Regions from separate parts of the Microbulbifer sp. TYP-18 genome, predicted to be linked through region 2. Evidence: predicted binding sites of a transcription regulator. Region 2 holds the regulator's gene; the other holds the start of a gene.
The links. Region 2 encodes FNR, which switches genes on or off when oxygen is low (the NO sensors DNR and NnrR bind a similar motif). Its sites were predicted from a motif close to TTGATNNNNATCAA; they were not measured.
Positions count from the first base shown of each region.

Region 1: ABVT36_RS14300 (OmpW family protein) is a predicted target of FNR. The motif match lies at 7,621-7,634, and genes of this name have one in related genera.

Region 1 covers NZ_JBFRBC010000018.1:76,266-87,315, reverse strand. Annotated here, with positions in the region: gene ABVT36_RS14340 (thermonuclease family protein) at 151-555, opposite strand; tRNA gene ABVT36_RS14335 (tRNA-Arg) at 879-955, opposite strand; gene ABVT36_RS14330 (tRNA dihydrouridine synthase) at 1,151-2,161, opposite strand; gene ABVT36_RS14325 (OadG family protein) at 2,560-2,796, shown strand; gene oadA (sodium-extruding oxaloacetate decarboxylase subunit alpha) at 2,847-4,637, shown strand; gene ABVT36_RS14315 (sodium ion-translocating decarboxylase subunit beta) at 4,650-5,963, shown strand; gene djlA (co-chaperone DjlA) at 6,185-6,967, shown strand; gene ABVT36_RS14305 (BolA family protein) at 7,004-7,315, shown strand; gene ABVT36_RS14300 (OmpW family protein) at 7,648-8,472, shown strand; gene ABVT36_RS14295 (CoA-acylating methylmalonate-semialdehyde dehydrogenase) at 8,566-10,062, opposite strand; gene ABVT36_RS14290 (DUF3365 domain-containing protein) at 10,621-11,050, opposite strand, start outside.
Region 2 covers NZ_JBFRBC010000009.1:12,450-23,499, reverse strand. Annotated here, with positions in the region: gene thiL (thiamine-phosphate kinase) at 1-559, opposite strand, end outside; gene nusB (transcription antitermination factor NusB) at 540-1,010, opposite strand; gene ribE (6,7-dimethyl-8-ribityllumazine synthase) at 1,042-1,512, opposite strand; gene ribBA (bifunctional 3,4-dihydroxy-2-butanone-4-phosphate synthase/GTP cyclohydrolase II) at 1,526-2,641, opposite strand; gene ABVT36_RS09525 (riboflavin synthase) at 2,690-3,355, opposite strand; gene ribD (bifunctional diaminohydroxyphosphoribosylaminopyrimidine deaminase/5-amino-6-(5-phosphoribosylamino)uracil reductase RibD) at 3,367-4,500, opposite strand; gene nrdR (transcriptional regulator NrdR) at 4,497-4,964, opposite strand; gene glyA (serine hydroxymethyltransferase) at 5,085-6,353, opposite strand; gene ABVT36_RS09505 (outer membrane beta-barrel protein) at 6,710-7,207, opposite strand; gene ABVT36_RS09500 (STAS/SEC14 domain-containing protein) at 7,518-7,931, shown strand; gene fnr (fumarate/nitrate reduction transcriptional regulator Fnr) at 7,981-8,733, opposite strand; gene hemN (oxygen-independent coproporphyrinogen III oxidase) at 8,810-10,213, opposite strand; gene ABVT36_RS09485 (TonB-dependent receptor) at 10,742-11,050, shown strand, end outside.

The sequences.
Region 1 (11,050 bases), on a different contig from region 2:
TGCATAACTCAGCTGCTACCTCTTCCGCGGTTGGCGTCAGCCATCCTTCTCGGTATCGCTGGTAAATTTCGGGTCGCGCTAGATCCGTGTCGGAGGTAGGGGTTGATGTGTTCATTTTTTGTCCTCCATTGGTGGCACCAATCAGCTGGGCTATTGGCTACACCAGTTCCGTCTCTTGCCCCCATGATACTCATACCCAAGGTTGGCGCCTATGAGTAGCTGATCTAGCCGCTTACCATCTACCCATACTTCGGCTAATAACCTGAAATACTTGTCCCGCTCTATCTCCTCAAGGCGTACTTCCTGGGCACCACGGAGCAGGGTGACGGCGAATTGCTTGGCCTTTCGTGCCAGTTCCTTTTCAGCTTGGCACTTGCCCCGCAACTCCGGGGTGTCTACCCCTTTGACTCTGACGCCGATACGCTTGCCGACTATATCGGGCCATCCTGGGACATTGGCGGTGAAGGAGTCACCGTCATAGATGGAGACTACCTCTACGGGGCGCGCAAAGGCAAAGGAGGGGAGGAGAATTAAGACAAGAAAAATTCCTTTCATTTTCCTTAATGGCGAATGGATTTTTAGAAGTGAAACTTCAGTGATTTTTTGTGAGCATCAATGGATTTATTGATACTGTATTATTATACAGTTTTTAGGTGATCGGCCTTTTATTTTGCACCACATTTTGCACCATAACTAAAAAAGGCTTACATCTGTTGATGTAAGCCCTTGATTTTACTGGCGCGCTCGGGAGGATTCGAACCTCCGACCGCCTGGTTCGTAGGCCCACATAATTCCTAATGGAATCAATGAGTTAGGCTGATATTTTGCACCATAACTAAAAAAGGCTTACATCTGTTGATGTAAGCCCTTGATTTTACTGGCGCGCTCGGGAGGATTCGAACCTCCGACCGCCTGGTTCGTAGCCAGGTACTCTATCCAGCTGAGCTACGAGCGCGTGGTTGCGGACTATAGTGAGTCAACCTTGTGGAGTCAACTCCTTTTTAAGCTTTTTTCGAAAAAAATCCTTAAAAATCCGTAAGTTAGCCAGCTCAAGAAGTTTGGTTGGAACGCCGCTTCAACTGGTTAGGGCGCGCATTCTGCCCCGGAGTGGGCGGTTTTGCAAGTGCTTTTTGCGGGGGCCGGTGGGCCTTCAGGCGGCTTCTGATACCCGCTCCGCGGTTGCTCTTTCAAGTTCGCTTTCAAAGCAGTGTTCAAGGATATGGGGGTCCCGGTGGCGCTTGATAAGGTCGAAGAAGGCTTGGGCCTCCGGATAGGTGAGCTTCAGGTAGGCGAGCCACTGTTTGACCCGGTTACCCAGATGCTGGGCGGGGTAGAGTTCGCAGGTGGTGAGGTAGTAGTTCTGCAGTATTGCCACCGTTGCCGCCCAGTCCATGGGCGGCGATTTGGTGCCGGCACACAGGGCTTTGACTTGCAGGCCGAGGTCGGGACGCGCCAACAGGCTGCGCCCAAACATAAAGGCGTCACATCCGGTGATCTCCCGGCAGCGGCGAAACTCATCGGTTGTCCAGATATCGCCATTGGCAATCACTCGCAGGCTGACTTGCTGCCGAATCTCACCGATATACTCCCAGTATGCGGGGGGGCGGTAGCCATCGACTTTGGAGCGGGCGTGCACGGCCAATTCACCGGCCCCGCCGGCTTCGGCAGCGCGGGCGTTGTCCAGATAGCTGGATCTGTCCCGATAGCCCAGGCGGATCTTGGCGGAAACAGGAATATGTTCCGGGGTGGCCCGCCGTACGGCGGCGACGATGGCCTCGACTCTCTGAGGGCTCTGTAACAGACAGGCGCCGCCATCACTGTTGTTGACTGACTTGGCGGGGCAGCCGAAGTTCAGATCGATGGCGCGCGCACCGGCTTCTACCGCCACGGCGGCATTGTAGGCCATCGCCTGGGGATTGCCGCCCAACAGCTGCAGCCGTACCGGTACGCCGCTGGGCGTTGTGGCCTGGTGTTCCAGTTCGGGGCAGCGGCGGATAAACACCCTTCGGGGCAGCTTGGTCTGGGTCACCCGTACGAACTCAGTGACACAGACATCGATTCCACCAATGGCCGATAGCAGAGCACGTAGATGGTGGTCTATGACCCCTTCCATGGGGGCCTGGTATATCCTCGGTGGCAATATTTCAGTCTGTATGCTCATCTTGGGCCGCTGAGGGAACATCTGGGCGGCGCATTGTAGCAATAGGGGCCTTCTACCTGAACCAGTGCATCAGTCTCTGAAGAGCCTGCTCGGGAGCTTGAAACCGGGCCTGCCGATTGGCTTGCTGTAGGCCGTGTAGGGATTGCACCTGACTGGGCGCCAGTGTTGACCGGGTGCTTCCATGGTTGCGAGTGAAACTAATAAGTGTTTGATTTTAAAGGAATCCTGTACTGATAATAGCCGCGGCCAGGGCGACTTGGGGATAGGGAGCCCTCCCCGGAGTGAGCCGGTGTTGGCGCTCAGTGGCTCAGCTACGGGCTGTTGCGAGTGACCTATTGCGAGTGATAATGATGTCCATCTCAGCGACCGGCCAGATGGCCTGATACAAGGGGAATAAGGTGGAAGACTCGCTGCTACAGCAGGGGCTGGACATCACACTGTTCGGCATGGGGATCGTTTTTTCTTTTCTACTGGTGTTAGTGATTGCCACGGGCTTTATGTCCCGCATCGTTACGCGCAGTTTTCCCGAACCGGAAGACGCGCCCCCCCTGTCAAACCCGCAGAGTGATTCCGATCGACTGAAGGCCATTGCCAGGGCTGCTATCGAGCAGCATCGCAACCGCAACAAGCGCTAGATGGGGTATTGCGCTGCATAAGTTGAAGAATTTGCCGAGAGAGACAATTCATGACTGAGGTTAACAAGCCGCTGGGAATTACCGATGTGGTCTTGCGCGACGCGCACCAGTCACTTTTCGCCACTCGCATGCGCCTGGACGATATGCTGCCGATTGCGGAAAAACTGGACCAAGTGGGGTTCTGGTCGCTGGAATCCTGGGGAGGGGCCACTTTTGACGCATGTATTCGCTTTTTGGGTGAAGACCCGTGGGAGCGTATTCGGGAGCTGAAAAAGGCGATGCCGAACACCCCGCAGCAGATGCTGTTTCGCGGACAGAATATTCTTGGTTATCGCCATTACGCCGATGATGTGGTGGATAAGTTTGTCGAACGCGCGGCGGTAAACGGTGTCGATGTGTTCCGTATTTTCGACGCCATGAACGATATGCGTAATTTGCAGATTGCGCTCAGTGCGGTGAAAAAGCAGGGCAAGCACGCCCAGGGCACCATTTCCTATACGGTAAGCCCGGTGCACACTCTGGATTTGTGGGTGGATCTGGGCCGGCAATTGGAGGATATGGGAGCCGATTCCATCGCGATTAAGGACATGGCGGGGTTGCTGCGCCCCTATGAGGGCTATCAACTGGTGAAGCGGTTGAAGGCGGCGGTGCATATCCCGATTCATATGCAGTGCCACGCTACCACCGGTCTCTCCACGGCCACGGCACTGAAGTGTGTGGAGGCGGGAATCGACAATGTGGATACCGCTATTTCTTCCATGTCCATGACCTATGGCCACAGCCCTACCGAAACGCTGGTGGCGATTCTGGAGGGCACTGATCGCGACACCGGGCTGAATATCGAGCTGTTGGGGGAGATTGCGGATTATTTTCGCGAGGTGCGGAAGAAATACGCTAAGTTCGAGGGTTCGCTGCGCGGGGTGGACTCCCGTATCCTGGTGGCCCAGGTACCGGGCGGCATGCTCACCAATATGGAAAACCAGCTGCGGGAGCAGGGGGCGGAGGATCGCTTCGACGAGGTGCTGGAGGAGATTCCACGGGTGCGCAAAGACCTGGGTTATATACCCCTGGTTACACCCACGTCGCAGATCGTCGGCACCCAGGCGGTGCTGAACATACTCACAGGTGAGCGCTACAAGTCTATTTCCCGGGAAACGTCGGCAGTTTTGAAAGGGGAGTATGGGGCCACACCGGCTGAGGTTAACCAGGAGTTGCAGGCCCGGGTCCTCGACGGGGGAGAAGCAGTTACCTGCCGTCCTGCAGATCTGCTGGCACCTGAGCTCGACAAGCTGCAGGAGGAGCTGCTTGGCAAGGCGGAACAAGAGGGTATAGCACTGACGGATGGCGAAGGCGAAATCGACGACGTGTTGACCTATGCGCTGTTTCCGCAGATTGGCCTCAAGTTTCTCAAAAATCGGGGCAGGCCGGAGGCTTTTGAGCCGGTGCCAACGGGCGCGGATACGGCGCCGGCAGTGACCAACGAAAAGGGTGAGGGTGTTTACACGGTAACCGTTGAAGGGCAGGCCTATACGGTAACGGTGGCCGATGGCGGTGATGTGACCGGGATGGTGCCGGTTTCCCCTGGTGTAGCTGCAAACGGTGGCGACGACAGGCCCGTGACGAGCGCCGACCACACGGTATCCGCGCCGCTGGCCGGCAACATTTTCAAGGTATTGGTAAAGCCAGGTGATCAGGTGGCCGAAGGTGAAGTCATCATTGTATTGGAGGCGATGAAGATGGAAACGGCCATCAGTGCGCCGCGCTCCGGTGGTGTGAGCAATGTGGCAGTCAAAGAGGGCGATTCGGTGGCGGTGGGTGATGCCCTGCTGTCCATCGCCTGACCGGGGAAGATTGTGGACAACTTGCTAAATCTCTGGCTGTCTTCCGGCGTCGCGCAGATATCGTTTGGGCAGCTCGCTATGATCCTGGTGGGCCTGCTGCTGCTGTTTCTGGCAATCCGCAAGAATTTTGAGCCGCTGTTGCTGGTACCCATAGGGTTCGGCGGCATTCTCGCCAATATACCCGGGGCCAATCTGGCGCTGCCTGCGGCGGAAGCGGCACTGCTGTCCGGCGACAACGGTGTTTTGTTGCAGCTGACACAACTTCTGGGCCCGGAACATCTGGTTTCGCTCCAGGATTTGAAGCAGGCGCTGGCCGATGCTCCGGCGTCGGTGCAGGCACAGGCGGCACAGATTGCCCGGGACGCGGGCTTCAATAACGGCATGCTATACAATTTTTACTCCGTTGCGATTGCCTCGGGGGTAGCGCCGTTGGTGATTTTTATGGGGGTGGGCGCGATGACAGATTTCGGTCCGCTACTGGCCAATCCCCGCACGCTGTTTTTGGGGGCGGCGGCGCAGTTTGGGATTTTTGCCACGGTCCTGGGTGCGGTGGCTATGTCCGCCACGGGCATAGTGGATTTTTCCATCGCGGATGCGGCGGCTATCGGTATTATTGGGGGGGCCGATGGCCCTACGGCAATCTACGTGTCCAGCCTGCTGGCGCCGGACCTGCTCGGTGCCATTGCGGTTGCGGCCTATTCCTATATGGCGCTGGTGCCGCTGATTCAGCCGCCCATAGTGCGCGCGCTGACAACGCCAGCGGAGCGCAAAATCGAAATGGTGCAATTGCGCCATGTGAGCAAGCGGGAAAAGATAACTTTTCCGCTACTGCTGCTGATTCTGGTGGCTCTTTTCCTTCCGGATGCGGCGCCCCTGCTGGGCATGTTCTGTTTTGGGAACCTGATGCGGGAGTGTGGCGTGGTGTCGCGCCTGTCGGATACTGCGCAGAATGCACTGATCAATATCACTACGATTTTTCTCGGCCTATCGGTGGGCTCCAAGCTGGCGGCGGACAAGTTTCTGGACCCGAAGACGCTGGGCATTCTGGCCTTGGGGATAGTGGCTTTTGCGATCGGTACCGCCGCAGGCGTGTTGATGGCCAAGCTTTTGAATCTGGTCAGCAAAAACAAGGTGAATCCACTGATTGGTTCCGCCGGCGTGTCCGCAGTGCCTATGGCGGCGCGGGTGTCCAACAGGTTGGGGCTGGAGGCCAATCCGCAGAATTTCCTCCTGATGCACGCTATGGGGCCCAATGTCGCCGGTGTGATTGGATCAGCAGTCGCTGCGGGGGTGATGATCACCATGGTGCGCGCCATGGGTGGCTGACAGAGTAGAGTGGGCTGGCAGCGGGGGCCTTCTCCCTATGCCGTCGACTGGACAGAACTGAGGTCACCCGGCCTAGCTGCTGCCAGTGTTGGCCCCGTCTGGGACGAAACTGCGACGATTCCATCCGACTGTCTGGCCACCTGCTGGATTGTGGCGGATGCGTGCTATGATAGGCGCCTTTTTGTTCTGTCGGGCGTTCACGCACGCCCATGGGAGAGAGTATGTCCTGGTTGGGTGCGGGCATTGGCGCTGGAATAGGCCTGGTGTTTGGCGGGCCTATCGGCGCGGCCCTGGGTGCCTGGATAGGCGGTTCATTTGGCTCGGGCGTGAAGCGTGTGACCGCTGGTGCCGGGCAGCTGGGCCGGGATGGCGCCCAGACGGTTTTCATCGTTACCCTGTTTTCCATGCTGGCGAAGATGGCCAAGGCGGACGGGCAGGTCTCTACGGCTGAGATCCAGCTGATCGAGCGTTTTATCCAGGATAACCTGCGTTTGAGCGCCGAGGATCGCAAGCAGGCGATCAAGATTTTTGACAACGCCAAAAACGACTCCTTCAGCATCTACGAGTATGCACAGCAGTATCACCAGCTGGTGCGCAATCAGGGTATGCGGGAGATGGTCTACCGCCTGTTGTTTGCGGTGGCCTATGCGGACGGCACCCTGCATGCCAGCGAGGAGGCTATTCTACGCCGTCTTCCATCCTATCTGGGGCTGAGCGAATCCCTGTTTGCCGCCATGCAGGCGGAATTCGACCGGCGCGCCCCGGCGGCGGCCGGCAGTCTGCAGCAACACTACGACGTTCTGGGCTGCAGTCCGGACACCAGCGATCGCGATTTGAAGCTCGCCTACCGGCGCAAAGCGGCTGAATTTCACCCGGACAAGATCGCCGCCAAGGGCCTGCCGGAAGAATTTATGCGCTATGCAGAAGACCAGATGAAGAGTATCACGGTGGCGTATGACACCATCGTGGAGGCGCGCAAGCGCAGTGTCGAAGTCACGTCCTGATCGCCTTCAGGCGGTTGAGACGGGGAGTGTCCTTAAATGAGCCAGGCCGAACAGATAGAAGAGAAGTTGGTTGCCGCTTTTGCACCACAGCACATTGAGGTGCAATGCGAAAGCCATATGCACAATGTTCCGGCGGGGTCGGAGATGCATTTTCGCGTGGTACTGGTGAGCGAGACTTTTGCCGGGGTGCGCAAAGTCAAGCGCCACCAGCTGGTATATGCGGCCTTGGCAGCGGAGATGGAGACTTTTGTCCATGCCCTGGCGCTGCATCTATATAGCCCCGAGGAGTGGGGGGGAGAGGCGCCACTGAGCCCGCAGTGCCTGGGCGGGGAAAAAGGGCAAAAATAAACGCCGTATCCTCCCGCCATCGGACTTGTTTTGCCGCCGGAATTTAGCGCGGCTTTCACCATTAAAAAGCTGTTTTCGCCGGTGTTATCAGGTTGCTGGCGGCTGCTTTAATTTCTTCGTCGGTTTTTTCCCTCTTTGGAAATTCCACTGATTACTCTATCCAAAGATTATTCCGCCATAAAAAGAATTTACACGTCAATTTTACGCTGATCTTCCAATTTACAGCTTTATTTTTGGGTGTTTTTTCTACAGCCGTTTTTTTTCCTGTCTAGACTGAAGGTTGATTGGGTTAATTGCTGTTCAATTTGCCGAATATCAATGGAGTTTTTTCTATGAAAATGACGCGCATTCTAACACCCCTGGCACTGGCTGTATCCGCTACGCTCGGAACACAGCAGGTGCTGGCGGGACCTTCCGGCTATGAGCCAGTCGGTCCGCCGAAGCTGTACCATGCCGGTACTGCGGTGGTCCGCTTGGGTGGTAGCTATGTGGATCCAGACAACACCAACGCAAGCCTGAGAAATCCGGATATTTTTCCGGAGTTCGTTGTGGATGGCCGGCGCGGGTTTGACTTCGACTTGGACTCCGAGTGGTCCTGGCAGTTCAGCGCTATGTTCATGCCATTTGACCACTTTAGCGTCGAGTATATGTATGTTGGTGAATCCAGCCATGATACCGACATTCGAGTGGACAATTTTGTAAACGACGGCTTCCGCCGCAATTTCCGCTTGAATGATTTGGATCGCACCACCAACGTGTTGACGGTGAACTGGTTCCCGGTATGTCCGGAGTCCTGGGTTCAACCCTATGTGGGTATCGGAACCCATTACACGGACTTCGACAGTGTCCGGGTCAGAGAGCCTGTCAACGAAGCGCTGGCTGTTGTGGGCGACGCTGTCGGCCCCGCACGCTTGAGTGTGGGCAGCAGCTGGGGCTGGGTCGGCCAGGTAGGGATTGACATCCTATTTGGGCGCGACAGCAACTGGCTGGTGAATGCGTCCGCAATATACCTCGATATGGATCTGACGGCGGATCTGGACTATGCGGTCCGCGGTTTGACCAACGATGACGAGGAGCGTCTGTTTTACAACTCGGTAAGGACCAAGTTTGATCCGGACCCCTGGTTGTGGAACATAGGCATCGGCTATAAGTTTTAACGCTTAGCCACCGATGAAAAAAGGCGCTGTGGCGCCTTTTTTCATGTTTGGTGGTTGTTGCCATAGGAGAAGAAAGCGGGGCTATGCCCCGCTTTAACTGTGGCTGGGAAAGGAAAATTGTGCACTCTCCCTTACACCACCGGCGGGCCAGCGCTGGGTGATGGTTTTGCGCAGGGTATAGAAACGTACCGAGTCGGGACCATAGGCGTGCAGATCACCGAAGCGGGAGTGTTTCCAGCCACCGAAGCTCTGGTAGGCCACGGGCACCGGTAGTGGCACATTGATGCCTACCATGCCTATCTTGATATTGTCGCTGAAGTAACGTGCCGCCTCGCCGTCACGGGTGTAGATACAGGTCCCATTGCCGTATTGATGGCGATCTATAATATCCATGGCTTCCTGCAGGGAGTCAACGCGCATCACGCACAGCACCGGTCCGAAGATTTCATCCCTGTGCACAACCATTCCCTCGCGGACGCGATCAAACAGGTTGGCACCCAAGAAATTGCCGTTGCCAAAGCCGGGCACCTGCACGCCGCGGCCGTCAACCGCCAGCTCAGCACCCTCTTCGACACCTTGGGCAATATAGGATTCCACTTTTTCCTTGAGGGCGCGACTCACCAATGGACCCATGTCATTGCGGTTGTCCATGCCGTCGCCGATCTTTAGCCGGGTTATCTCCTCGGATAGCTTTGCAACCACTATGTCCGCCGTGGTGTCACCCACGACAACGGCAACGGATATGGCCATACAGCGTTCGCCACAGGAGCCGTAAGCGGCACCCATCAGTGAGCTGACCGCATTGTCCAGGTCGGCGTCGGGCATAATCACCGCGTGATTCTTGGCACCTCCGAACGCCTGTACCCGTTTGCCATTGGCGGTGCCGGTGGTATAGACGTGCTCGGCGACCGGTGTGGAGCCGACGAAACTCACCGCCTGAACCCTCTCATCAGTCAATAGCGTATCCACGGCCTCTTTGTCGCCGTTGACAACATTGAGCACTCCGGGGGGGATGCCGGCTTCCAGTCCCAGTTCAGCGATAAACAGGGCGGCACTGGGGTCCCTCTCCGAGGGTTTCAGTACAAAGGTGTTGCCGCAGGCGATCGCCATGGGCCACATCCACAGCGGCACCATGGCAGGAAAATTGAATGGGGTGATGCCGGCGCAGACCCCTAATGGCTGGAACTCGCTCCAGGCGTCGATACCCGGCGCCACATCCCTGCTGTGTTCACCTTTGAGCAGCTCGGGTACGCCGCAGGCATATTCCACATTCTCTATGCCCCGCTGCAATTCACCCATGGCATCGTTCAAAACCTTCCCGTGTTCCCGCGTCAGCAGAGCGCAGATCTTGTCCGCATTCCGTTCCAGCAGATCCTTGAGCCGGAACATAATCCGCGCGCGCTTTACGGGCGGTACTTGGCGCCAGGAGGGATAGCTGGCCTGGGCGGTGGCAATGGCCTGCTCGACGGTGGCCCTACTGGCCAGGGCGACATTCGCCAGCTCCTCATTGGTGGAGGGATTGAAAATAGGCTGCTGGCGTGGGTCCGGGGCCATCCTTTTGCCGTTGATTAGGTGCTCTATAACCGTCATGTATGTTCTCCTCTTCCCATGGCGTTATTTTTTGCGTGCCCCCAGGGTATCGGCTCGCGATCCCAGAAAACCCGTTGGCCGGTGCCTTTTACCCGATAGCACCAACTGCGGCTCTTGCGGGCTTTTTCAGTAACCTGCCCGTCTGGCAATGGCTTGCAGGTTGCAGGTTTCGCTCCGGTTCCTGCGGGTCCAGAGCCAAGGGGAATATTGTGTAACCTTTCCTCCTGCCTGAAAAACCAACAGCCGGGTGGGCCAGTGTGCACTACCTGCTAGGGATTGCAATTGCCCTGAATTTCCTCGCTGATCACTTTGTGTCTGTGGAAGGTGGGTTTGATGGTCTGGCCGCCATTGGAGGATGGGTTTTGATCGGCGTGGCTGGTCTGTCGACTGACACCCGGGTGGATAATTTCCGGTGTCCCTTGTCCGGGCCTTCGGCTGGCCCGGGGTCGGTATGGCGGCGAATATGAAGCTATTATCCGGCAACTTAGTGAGTTGCCGGGTTAGGGCCTGTTCACACTAGCTGAGTTTGCTCAGTTAGTGCGGACAGGCCCTAGTTATTCAGAGAGGTATACGGATTACCACGCCCCCCATAGTCTCTCCCAATTCGAAATCCTTGCGCGGACTGTCCACATGGTCGTTGTGGCAGCTGACACAAGCGGGGGATACGGCCACATCCGGATAGACAGCGGTGAAATATTCAGTATCCCCCAGTTTCTCGGTGCCGTAGAAATTTTTACCGGGATTGTCAATGATGAATTGCAGTCCCTCTTTCTCCATGTCTGTGCGGGGTTTGTTCTGCTTGTTGATCGCCCACAGGGAGAGCAGGGCATAGTTAAACCCGGCTTTCTGTTCCGCCACCCGCTCAGACCCCATACGCATCATTTGGGCCGGTAGGGGCAGTGCCTTTTTGTCTTGCCAATGCTCGTCCGCATCGATGACTTTTTCGTCGTTCTGTAGGCGGTTGACCACATTTTTCGTATAGCTGGTC
Region 2 (11,050 bases):
CGTCGCACACCTGGTGGGACTCGGCCTCACTGACCCGGCGCTGCCCCAGAATCACCGGCAAGGCGGCCGCCGCCGCGCCCAATGGCCCTCCGACAAATATATCGTCACCGGGTGCGGCGCCGTCGCGCCGCAGCGGCTGTTGTGCACTGCCGGTCACCTGCACGGTGATCGACAATGGCCCGGCGGTGGTATCGCCACCCACCAGTGAAATATCGAATTCAGCGGCGGTCTCCAGCAGGCCGGCGGCAAAGCCCTGCAACCAGGCGGCGTCGCTGCGGGGCAGGGTCAGCGCCAGGGTAAACCAGAGGGGTCGGGCGTTCATGGCCGCCAGATCGCTGAGGTTGACTCGCAGGGCCCGCTCGGCAATCAGTTCCGGGGGGGCCTGGCGGGGGAAGTGAACCCCCTCCACCAGGGTGTCGACACTGGTGGCCAGCAGGCCCTCGGCGGGGGCACTCAACAGGGCGCAGTCATCGCCTATACCCAGCACCACCCCAGGCCCCCGGGGGGCGCGGGCAAAATAGTCGCGGATAATTTCGAATTCACCGGGGTTGGCCTGCACCCTGCTCTCCGCTGTTTCTGGCGGCCGCCACTTCCGCCGCGCGCAAATCCTCGGCGGTTTTGTCCAGGATGCCATTGATAAATTTGAAGGCGTCGGTGGGGCCAAATTTTTTCGCCAGCGCCACGGATTCGTTGATGACTACCTTGTAGGGCACGTCGACACGCTGCTGCAGTTCGTAGGTGGACATGCGCAACAGGGCTCGGGAGACCGGATCCAGATCGTCGATCTGCCGGTCCAGGTGCGGCGCAAAGGCGGCCTCTACCCGATCGAGATTTTTCGCCACCCCGTGGAAGAGATCGCGAAAATACGGCACATCGGTTTTGCTCATATCGTTGTCGGCGTGAAACTCGGCCTCAATTGCATTGAGACTGGCGCCAGCCATCTGCCACTGGTAGAGCGCCTGCATGGCGAAGTGGCGCGCCTTGCGGCGCGCAGATGCGGTCACTGTCATAACCCTGTATCCGATAAACCCTTGCCGCCGGTTAAATCCTGCCCAGCAGGGAAACCATTTCCAGTGCGGTTTGCGCCGCTTCGGCGCCCTTGTTGCCGGCCTTGGTGCCGGAACGCTCCACGGCCTGTTCGATGGAATCCACGGTGAGCACGCCAAAGCTAACCGGGATGCCGCTGTCCAGGGATACCTGGGCCAGCCCCTTGGTGCACTCGCCGGCGACGTATTCAAAATGCGGCGTACCGCCGCGTATGACGGCACCGAGAGCGATAATCGCGTCAAAATTTCCGCTGGCGGCGAGCTTCCTGGCCACCAGCGGCAGTTCAAAGGCTCCCGGCGCATAGCAGATGGTGATCTTCTCTTCCCCGATGCCCTGGCGGCGCAGGGTATCCAGCGCCCCGTCTTTGAGGCTCTCCACTACAAAGCTGTTCCAACGGCTGACCAGCAGTACAAACCTGCCCCGGCTGTTGACGAAATCACCTTCGATTACCTGGATGTCGCTCATTGTCGTGTCCTGCCTAGTTCCAGTCAGCGTTCAGATACTCTTCCACTTCCAGATCGAACCCGGAAATGGCATTGAATTTAAACGGCGCGCTCATGAGGCGCATTTTGCGCACTTTGAGATCGCGCAGAATCTGGGAGCCGGTACCCACCTGCTTGTACACCAGCGCCTGGCTGGGGCGCTGCTGTTTGCCGCTGATCAGCCAGTCGATGCTCTCTTCGATCTCTTCGGTGGTCTCGTTGTGGCAGATAAGCACCACTACTCCCTTGCCCTCCTCGGCCACCCGCTGCATGGCGCGGCGAAAGGTCCAGGGGATAAATTCTTCGTCGCCGCGGCGGATGGTCAGCACATCGCGCAGGGTGTTGCCCACATGCACCCTGACCAGGGTAGACTCTTCCGGCGCGGGCGTGCCGAGTACAAAAGCGAAATGACGCTCGCGCCGCGCCTTGTCCAGATAGGTGCGCAGTTTGAACTGGCCGAACTCGGTCTGCACCTGGCGTTCGTTGGTGCACTCGACTGTCTTTTCATTGAGCGCGCGGTAAGTGATAAGGTCGGCGATGGTGCCGACCTTGAGATTGTGGGTGCGGGCAAATTTCTCCAGATCCGGGCGGCGCGCCATGGTGCCGTCCTCATTCATGATCTCGACGATCACCGCCGCCTGCTCGAAGCCGGCCAGACGCGCCAGGTCACAGCCGGCCTCGGTGTGGCCAGCGCGGCTGAGCACACCGCCGGGCTGGGCCATGATCGGGAAAATGTGGCCGGGCTGCACCAGGTCCTGAGGTTTGGCGTTGCGCGCGGCCGCGGCGCGGATGGTGCGGGTGCGGTCGGCAGCGGAGATACCGGTGGTGACCCCCTCGGCAGCCTCGATGGAGACGGTGAAATTGGTACTGAACTGGGCGCCGTTGTCCCGCGACATCAGCGGCAGATCCAACTGCTCGCAGCGCTCCCTGGACATGGGCATGCAGATGAGCCCGCGCGCATGGGTGGCCATGAAATTGATATCTTCGGCGCGCACCTGCTCCGCCGCCATCACCAGGTCGCCCTCGTTCTCGCGGTCCTCGTCATCCATCAGTATGACCATGCGGCCCTGGCGGATATCGTCGATCAATTCTTCAACCGTATTTAATTCCATCGTACTCTCTCGGCTATCCGGGGGTTGCTGCCCCCGTATCGAAATGCGCTAGCGGCCCTTGGAAAAACCGTGCCGGGCCAGTAATTCAACTGTCAGGCCACCACTGTCTGATGTCGCGGCCCTCTCCCCCAGCAGCAGGCGCTCCAGGTAGCGCGCGATCAGGTCCACCTCCAGGTTGACCCGGGTGCCGGCGCTATAATCGCCGATAATGGTCTCCTGCAGGGTGTGCGGCACTATGGTCAGTTCGAACTCGGCGCCATCCACGGCGTTAACGGTGAGGCTGGTGCCGTCCACGGTGATGGAGCCCTTGTGGGCGATATATCTGGCCAGTGTGTCGGGGGCGCGCAGGCGAAAACGCTCCGCCCGCGCCTCGCGCCGGCGCCAGATCACTTCGCCAATGCCGTCTACATGGCCGCTGACAATGTGCCCGCCGAGGCGGGTACTGGGCGTCAGCGCCTTTTCCAGATTGACCCGGTCGCCCAGCTTCCAGCTTGCGACACTGGTGACGTCCAGGGTCTCGGCAGAGACATCGGCCCAGTAACCGTCGCCGGGAAGCTCCACCACCGTGAGGCAGACGCCATTGGTGGCGATGCTGTCCCCGAGCTGCACATCCGACAAATCCAGCCGGCCGGTTTTGACCCGCACCCGCAGGTCACCGCCCTGGGCTCTGAGCTCGGCTATCTCACCGATGGCTGCAATAATTCCAGTAAACATCAGAATCGGCCCTAGCGTTCAATATCCGTGGTGGCGGTAATACGCCAGTCGTGGCCTACCGCGCGCATATCGGTAATGGTTACGGGCAGTACCGAGCCCATGCGCGCGATGGGCAACTCAAACAGCGGCCGCGCACTGCTGCCCAGCAGCTTTGGCGCCATATAGACAATCAACTCGTCCACATGACCGCGATAAAGAAACTCTCCCGACAGAGTGGCGCCGCTTTCTATCAACACCTCGTTGCACTGGCGGCGCGCCAGTTCCCGCAGCAGTGCCGAGAGGTCCACGCGGCCGCCGCCGTCGGCAGGCAGGGTCAGCACTTCGGCACCGGCCCCCTGCAAGCGCTGGCGGCGGGAGGGGTCGGCTTGCTCCGTGGTGCAGATCAATGTGGGGGCATCACCCTGCAAAATAAAGGCGTCCACCGGGGTGCGCAGCTGGCTGTCCACAATCACCCGCAGGGGCTGCACCAGGGCGGCCTCTTCCGCAGCGAGCAGTTCCAGCGCCATCTCATCGGCGCGCACATTCAGATTGGGGTTGTCGAAACGCACGGTTTCGACACCGGTGACAATCGCGCAGCTGCGCGCCCGCAGCCGCTGCACATCGGCCCGGGCCGCCGGACCCGTCACCCATTTCGATTCACCGCTGGCCATGGCGGTGCGCCCATCCAGGCTCATGGCCGATTTGCAGCGCACCATTGGCAGTCCCAGTGTCATGCGCTTGATAAAGCCGGGATTGAGGGCCCGGCACTCTCTCTCCAGCACAGGCCCCTCTACCTCAATACCGGCCTCCCGCAGTTTTTGCAGACCTGAGCCGCTAACAGAGGGATTTGGATCCTCCATACCAAACACCAGCCGCGTCACGCCGGCGGCGACCAGCGCCTCGGCACAGGGGCCGGTCTTGCCCGTATGGCTACAGGGCTCCAGGGTGACGTAGACAGTGGCACCCGCAGCGCGTCCGCCGGCAGCCTCCAGGGCTTCGATCTCGGCGTGGGGCAGGCCGGCGCGGCGGTGCCAGCCCTCCGCCAGAATCGCACCGGCAGCATCGGCGATAACACAGCCGACCCGGGGATTGGGCATGGTGGTGTACAGCCCCCGCTGCGCCAACTGTACGGCGCGAGCCATAAGGGACTCCGCTGTGGGGGTCATCTGATCTCCGACGGCTTGCGGGTCAGGCGCTCGATTTCCCTTCCGAAGTCACTGACGTCCTCGAAACGGCGATAGACCGAGGCGAAGCGCACATAGGCTACCTGGTCCAGTTCGCGCAGCTGCTCCATCACCAGCTGGCCGATGGCCCTGGCGGGCAGCTCGCGCTCGCCGGCGGCCCGCAATGAATGCTTGATATGCGCCACCGCCGTCTCCACCTGCTCGGTGCTGACCGGGCGCTTTTCCACCGCCCTCTGGATACCGGCGCGGAGTTTTTTCTCGTCAAAGGATTCGCGCTTGCCATTCTGCTTGATGACCCGCGGCAGCAACAGCTCTGCGGTCTCAAACGTGGTGAAGCGTTCGCGGCAGCCCAGGCATTCGCGCCGGCGGCGCACCTGGTCGCCCTCCGCGACCAGCCGGGAATCGACCACCTTGGTATCCTCTGCGCCGCAGAAAGGGCAGTGCATGGAGCTGTGTCCCTGTATCAAAATAGACCGCAGTCTACCACAGCCATTGCACTGGGACCGCGGCCCGGACAGGCCGATACAAACCGCAACCCGGCAAACCGGGCGGCGGTTCAATGTCGATCAGTCGCTTTTATACACCGGAAACTGCGCGCAGATATCCAGTACTTTTTCTTTCACCTCGGCAATGGTCGCCTCTGCATCCTTCTTTTCCAGCGCATCCAAAACATCACAGATCCAGTGGGTGAGCTGACGGGTTTCGTCCACACCAAAACCGCGGGTGGTGATGGCCGGTGTGCCCACGCGCAGGCCACTGGTGATGAACGGCGAGCGGGGGTCGTTGGGTACCGCGTTCTTGTTCACGGTGATATTGGCCCTGCCCAGGGCTTCATCCGCATCCTTGCCGGTGTATTCCTTGCCAATCAGATCCACCAGCATCAGGTGGTCGTCGGTACCTCCGGACACGATGTTGATGCCCCGATCGAGAAAGGTATCCGCCATGGCGCGGGCATTCTGTACCACGGCCTTCTGGTAGGCCTTGAATTCCGTACCCATCGCCTCTTTGAAGGAGACCGCCTTGGCGGCGATGACATGCATCAGTGGGCCGCCCTGACCGCCGGGAAATACGGCGCTGTTGAGTTTCTTTTCAATCTCTTCGTTGGCGCGCGCCAGGATGATACCGCCGCGCGGACCGCGCAGTGTTTTGTGGGTGGTAGAGGTCACCACATCCGCATGGGGAAGGGGGGACGGGTATTCACCCGCTGCCACCAGACCCGCCACATGGGCCATATCCACCAGCAGATAGGCGCCGACCCGGTCGGCGATGGCGCGGAAACGGGCCCAGTCCATCACGCGGCTATAGGCGGAAAAGCCCGCCACCACCATCTTTGGCCGGTGCTCCAGCGCCAGCCGCTCCACCTCTTCATAATCCACTTCGCCGGTATCCGGATTCAAACCGTACTGCACCGCCTTGTAGATCTTGCCGGAGAAGTTCACCCGCGCGCCGTGGGTCAGGTGACCGCCGTGGGCAAGGCTCATGCCCAGGACTGTATCCCCGGGCGCGCACAGCGCCTGGTAGACAGCGGCGTTGGCCTGGGAACCGGAATGGGGCTGCACATTGGCGTAGTCGGCACCAAACAGTTTCTTCGCGCGCTCTATGGCGAGGGTTTCGGCCTTGTCCACATACTCACAGCCACCGTAATAACGCTTGCCCGGGTAGCCTTCCGCATACTTGTTGGTCATGGTGCTGCCCTGAGCCTCCATCACCAACGGGCTGGTGTAGTTCTCGGAGGCAATCAGCTCGATATGCTCTTCCTGGCGGCGGTCTTCTTCCTGGATAGCCTGCCAGATTTCGGGATCGAATGAGGCCAGTGTCACGGACGAATCAAACATGGTATTCCCTCGGTAAAGCGGGTTGCTGGCGGATGCCAAATTCCACGATTTCAACGGTTAATCGGGCATTCAAACAGACCTTACGCGACCTATTTGATCGCTGCCCCACCCCGGCAATTTCGCCAGGTGGCTGGTATGACAGGGGCCGGTGGCGCATTGAGGCGGCCCAGGGCCGCAACTCCGGCGCCGTGGCTACAGTGTAGTGTCGCCACACCCCGCAAGGGCGCGCATTGTACACCAACACGTTGCGGGTTTGGGGGCCGGCTGCGCAGCCCTCTTCGAGGCAGCACTCCGGGGGAATCAGCTCAGCGCCCGGTGGGCCGAAGACATGGGCGGCAGGACGCCGCCCGCAGGGATCAGAAGGATAGCGTCATGCTGCCGGACCAGAAGCCTACGTCCTGCTCAATTACGGTGTATTCCAGCTCCAGATTGGTGTTGGGGCTGATATTGAAACCAACGCCACCGCCGAGGGAAATACCCGTATCGTTGTCACTGGCACTGCCAATACTGACATCTTCGAACAGGAGACCCAGGCGACCCTTGAAATAAATATCGCCGTGGGAGCGGTAGGTGCCGTAGCCTGCCAGCGTCTGGATATCCACATCCGCTGGGCCGCGAAACAGATCTGCTTCACCGCTGACCAGGGAGTTGGTGTACTCGGCTTCAAACCCCCAACCGGACGGGGAAGTGAAACCTCCGCGCAGACCGACATTGAACGGGCTGTCAGCATTCCCCAAGTCGATATCCATTATGCCCGCAGTGACACCCCAGTAGGCACCGCCCTGTTGCGCCATGGCGGCAGCGGAAGTCAGGCTCAGGGCAAGCGCAGCCGCGCCCATTACAAAATTACGCATCATAATCTCCTGTGTTTTGTCGGATAAAATTGCGCGGATTGTAGCGGGCTTCTCAGGCGCCGAACAGCCACGGGTTCACATCAATACCCGGGCGACATAAATCGATTCTACGGGCCGGGCTACGAAATCCATCGACATCACCAAACTCAATGTCAGCCGTTCGGAACCCAAACCCCTTCCGCCTGATCCAAATCAAGCGGGACAACTGCACGGCCGGGACAATTGTTCGGTATAGACTTGGCAACGCTGACCCAGGGGCGGCGGATACTGAACCAGGGAACCTCTGAAATCTGATAGTGGAGAAAGTGATATGCAAGAAGCCAACAGGCACGGTTTATCCATTGGAATTCAACGCACCAATGACAGTGTGTTTCTCTATTTAAAAGCCACCGGCAAACTGACCCACCGGGATTACGAAATCATCGTGCCGATGATCGACCGCGCCCTGGACGCGGTCACTGAGCCAAAAGTAAAAGCACTGTTCGACGCCCGAGAACTGGAGGGCTGGGAACTGCGCGCGGCCTGGGATGATTTCAAGCTGGGGCTAAAGCACGGCAATCAGTTCTCCCGCGCGGCCATCGTCGGCAATCAGCATTGGCTGCGCGCCGCTTCGGCAGTGGCCGGCTGGTTTGTTTCCGCTGAGGTAGAGCTATTCGACTCGCCCGAGCAGGCGGTGTCCTGGCTGGAAAAACCTGTATCGGAAACCGGCGCAGACCCGGGCTAGGGCCTGTTCACACAAAAGGAAAGCCGGGGAAGGCTTTTTCAACGAGCTACTAAAGGTTTACCGCCCGCCCAACGGCGTTCTCATCGCAGACAAAATGCGTACCGGCCAGCTCGCTCAAGGCGATGATGTCGAGAATTTCCACGTCGCGACCGGATACCCGCAGCAACCCATCGCGCTGAAAGGCGGAAAACAAGCGGCTGACGGTCTCCGCCGTTAGGCCCAGGTAATTGGCAATATCCGTCCGCGGCATGGACAGCACGAAGCGGCTGGCGGAATAGCCCCGGCGCGCATAGCGACTGGAGATATTCACCAGCAGCGCGGCCAACCGCACATTGGCCGAGCGCTTGCCCAGCAGTAACAGAATTTCGTTTTCCTGGCGCAGCTCCTCGGAAAAGAGCGCATAGATCTGCTGCTGCAACGCCGGTATCTGTTGCGCCAGCACTTCCAGCTGGGCAAATGGGAAGACGCACACGCTGCTGTCTTCCAGGGCCCGGGCAAAGCTCGGGTGGCAGCGGGTGCTGTAGGCATCCAGCCCCAGCAGTTCGCCGGGCAGGGCGAAGTTGGTCACCTGGACGTCGCCGTCCGCCGACAGCACCGAGCACTTGAAACTGCCGGAGCGGATGGCATAGAGGTTGTGGAAAGGGTCGCCGGCTCGGTACAGGGCCTCCCCCGACTTTACCGTGAGCCTGGCGCCGGTGAGCGCCTCCAATCGCTCCAGGTCCGGCTCGGGCAACCCCGCTGGCAGGCACAGCCGCCTGACCGTACATTCACTGCACTTCACCGCCGCCGAATTTCTCGCCATATCCGCGCCCCTGCCGCCATTACATTCACCAGGCGCCATTGTAACCGCTGAACACTTTTTAGTCGCCATATGCCAGTCAAAGCACCCGGGAATAGCGACCGGTATCCGCCTCACTGTGCAGATAGCTGTCGAACGCAGAGGCGGCGTTGCGGGCGAACCAGCGGCCCTCCTCGGTCAGGTAGAGGGAGTCCGCATCCTGGCGCAACAGGCCGCAGTCGAACATGGGCTGCAGGCGCCGCAGCTCCTCCGCGAACCTCTTCTCAAAGGGCCCACCGGCGCGGTCTGCCAGATCGCTTTTATCCAGGCGCATGCGGCACATCAGCTCCATCACCAGATGCTGGCGCAACCGGTCGTCTTCGCTCAGGGTCCAGCCTCTGTAGGCAGCACTGCCACAGGCGCGAATCCGCTCCACATAGTCCTTCAGGCGGTGGTGATTCTGCCAGTAGCCATCGGCGCTATAACTGATGGCGGAGGCACCCAGGCCGATCAGCGCATCGGCAGGCATCAGGGTATAACCCTGGAAGTTGCGCCTCAGCCTGCCCTCCCGAGCGGCCAGGGCCAACTCGTCGTGCGGAAGAGCAAAATGATCCATGCCCAGGAATTGGTATCCCGCCGCACCCAGCTCTTCCAATGCCGCCAGTTGCATTGTGATCTTTTCCTGTGCCGACGGCATGGCATCGGAATCGATCAGTCGCTGGGCTTTGAACCGAGCGGGCAGATGGGCGTAGTGATAGAGCGCTATGCGGTCTGGGGCCAGCTGCAGCACTTTTTTCACTGTGGCGCGCATGGTGTCGGCACTCTGGTGCGGCAGGCCGTAGACCAGGTCGTAGGAAATGGATCCAAATCCACAGGCCCGCGCGGCCTGGGTCAGGTTCGCCACCGAGCGTTCGTCACAGACCCGGTTGATCGCCTGCTGAACCCGCGGATCGAAATCCTGTACACCCATACTCAGGCGGTTAAAGCCCAGCTCGCGCAGGGTTTCGAGGGTCTCCGGATCCAGGGTGCGGGGGTCCGCCTCAACACTGTACTCGACTTGGCCCGGAGGATGCAGGTTGAACACTTCCGCCAATCCGGAGACCAGCCGGCGCAGGTCGGCATCGGTCAGGAAGGTGGGCGTTCCACCGCCCAGATGCAACTGGATAACGGGCAGGTCCGCCACCTTGTCGCGGTACCAGTGCGCCTCTTCCAGCAATCGGTCTATGTAGCTGGACACCAGCCCGTACTGCTGGGTAATCACCTTATTGCAGGCGCAGAAGTAGCACAGGGAGCGGCAAAAGGGGATATGCACATAGAGCGACAGACTGGTACTACCGCGCAGAGCCCGCCAGGGTTCTGCGGGCGAGTTGCCGGCCTCCAGGGGCAAAAACCGGTCCGCAGTGGGATAAGAGGTATAGCGGGGACAGGGGCCGGCGAAGCGGTTGAGCATTTCGACGGACAGGGCGCCGGCACCGTCTTGCGGGCAGGCGTCAACTCGGGCCATAGGGCAACCTCATGCAGCGAATGGTCGCGGCGAGAGTAAACGACCAGCCGCAACACCCGCTTGATCCACATCAATCTCCGTATCGGTCATCGGGACTCGGTAGCAGGACTCTGACTACGCCATAGGGCCCATGGGCGAAACCCTTTGGGCGACTCTCCTCCCTTGATTGACTTTCTCGCCAAATCTCTCGCAGGCCGGCTTCACCAACAGGCTGGCTATATATTAACCACAAAAAACAGGCGCCAGTTAAATTAATAAAATTTCACAACAAATTGGTTTTTTTTAAAAAAAAATAACGCTTAAACGATTTAAGGCGGGATATTTCCCCCGCCATGTCGGCCAACAAATAGTCGTTACGGCTATTTTTAAATCAACGCAATCAACTGAAAGAACTGACAATTAATTCTTAAAATTCCCCATGCCTATTTAGTACATTAAAGTCGATTAGTTCCTTAAAAGAAGTAAATGTACAACATATAAGTACGTCACATATCTCACATAAATACCTTGCATTTCTAAGGATAAACCATGATCAAGACCCCACTGAGTGTTGCTATTGCGGCTCTCGGCGCTGTCGCCGCCGCCAGTGTATCGGCACAGAACTCTGCGCCTGACCCTACCGTAGAAGAGGTTGTCGTTACCGGCTCGCGCATCCAGCGCGCTAACGATGTCAGCATCAGTCCGGTAGCTACCGTGGATGCCGATGAATTTAAGGCAACCGGCACGGTGCGCGTCGAAGACCTGATCAACGACCTCCCCCAGGTTGCCGCCACCCAGACCGCCGGCGTAGCCAACGGCGCCACTGGTACCGCCACTGTTTCCCTGCGCGGCTTGGGC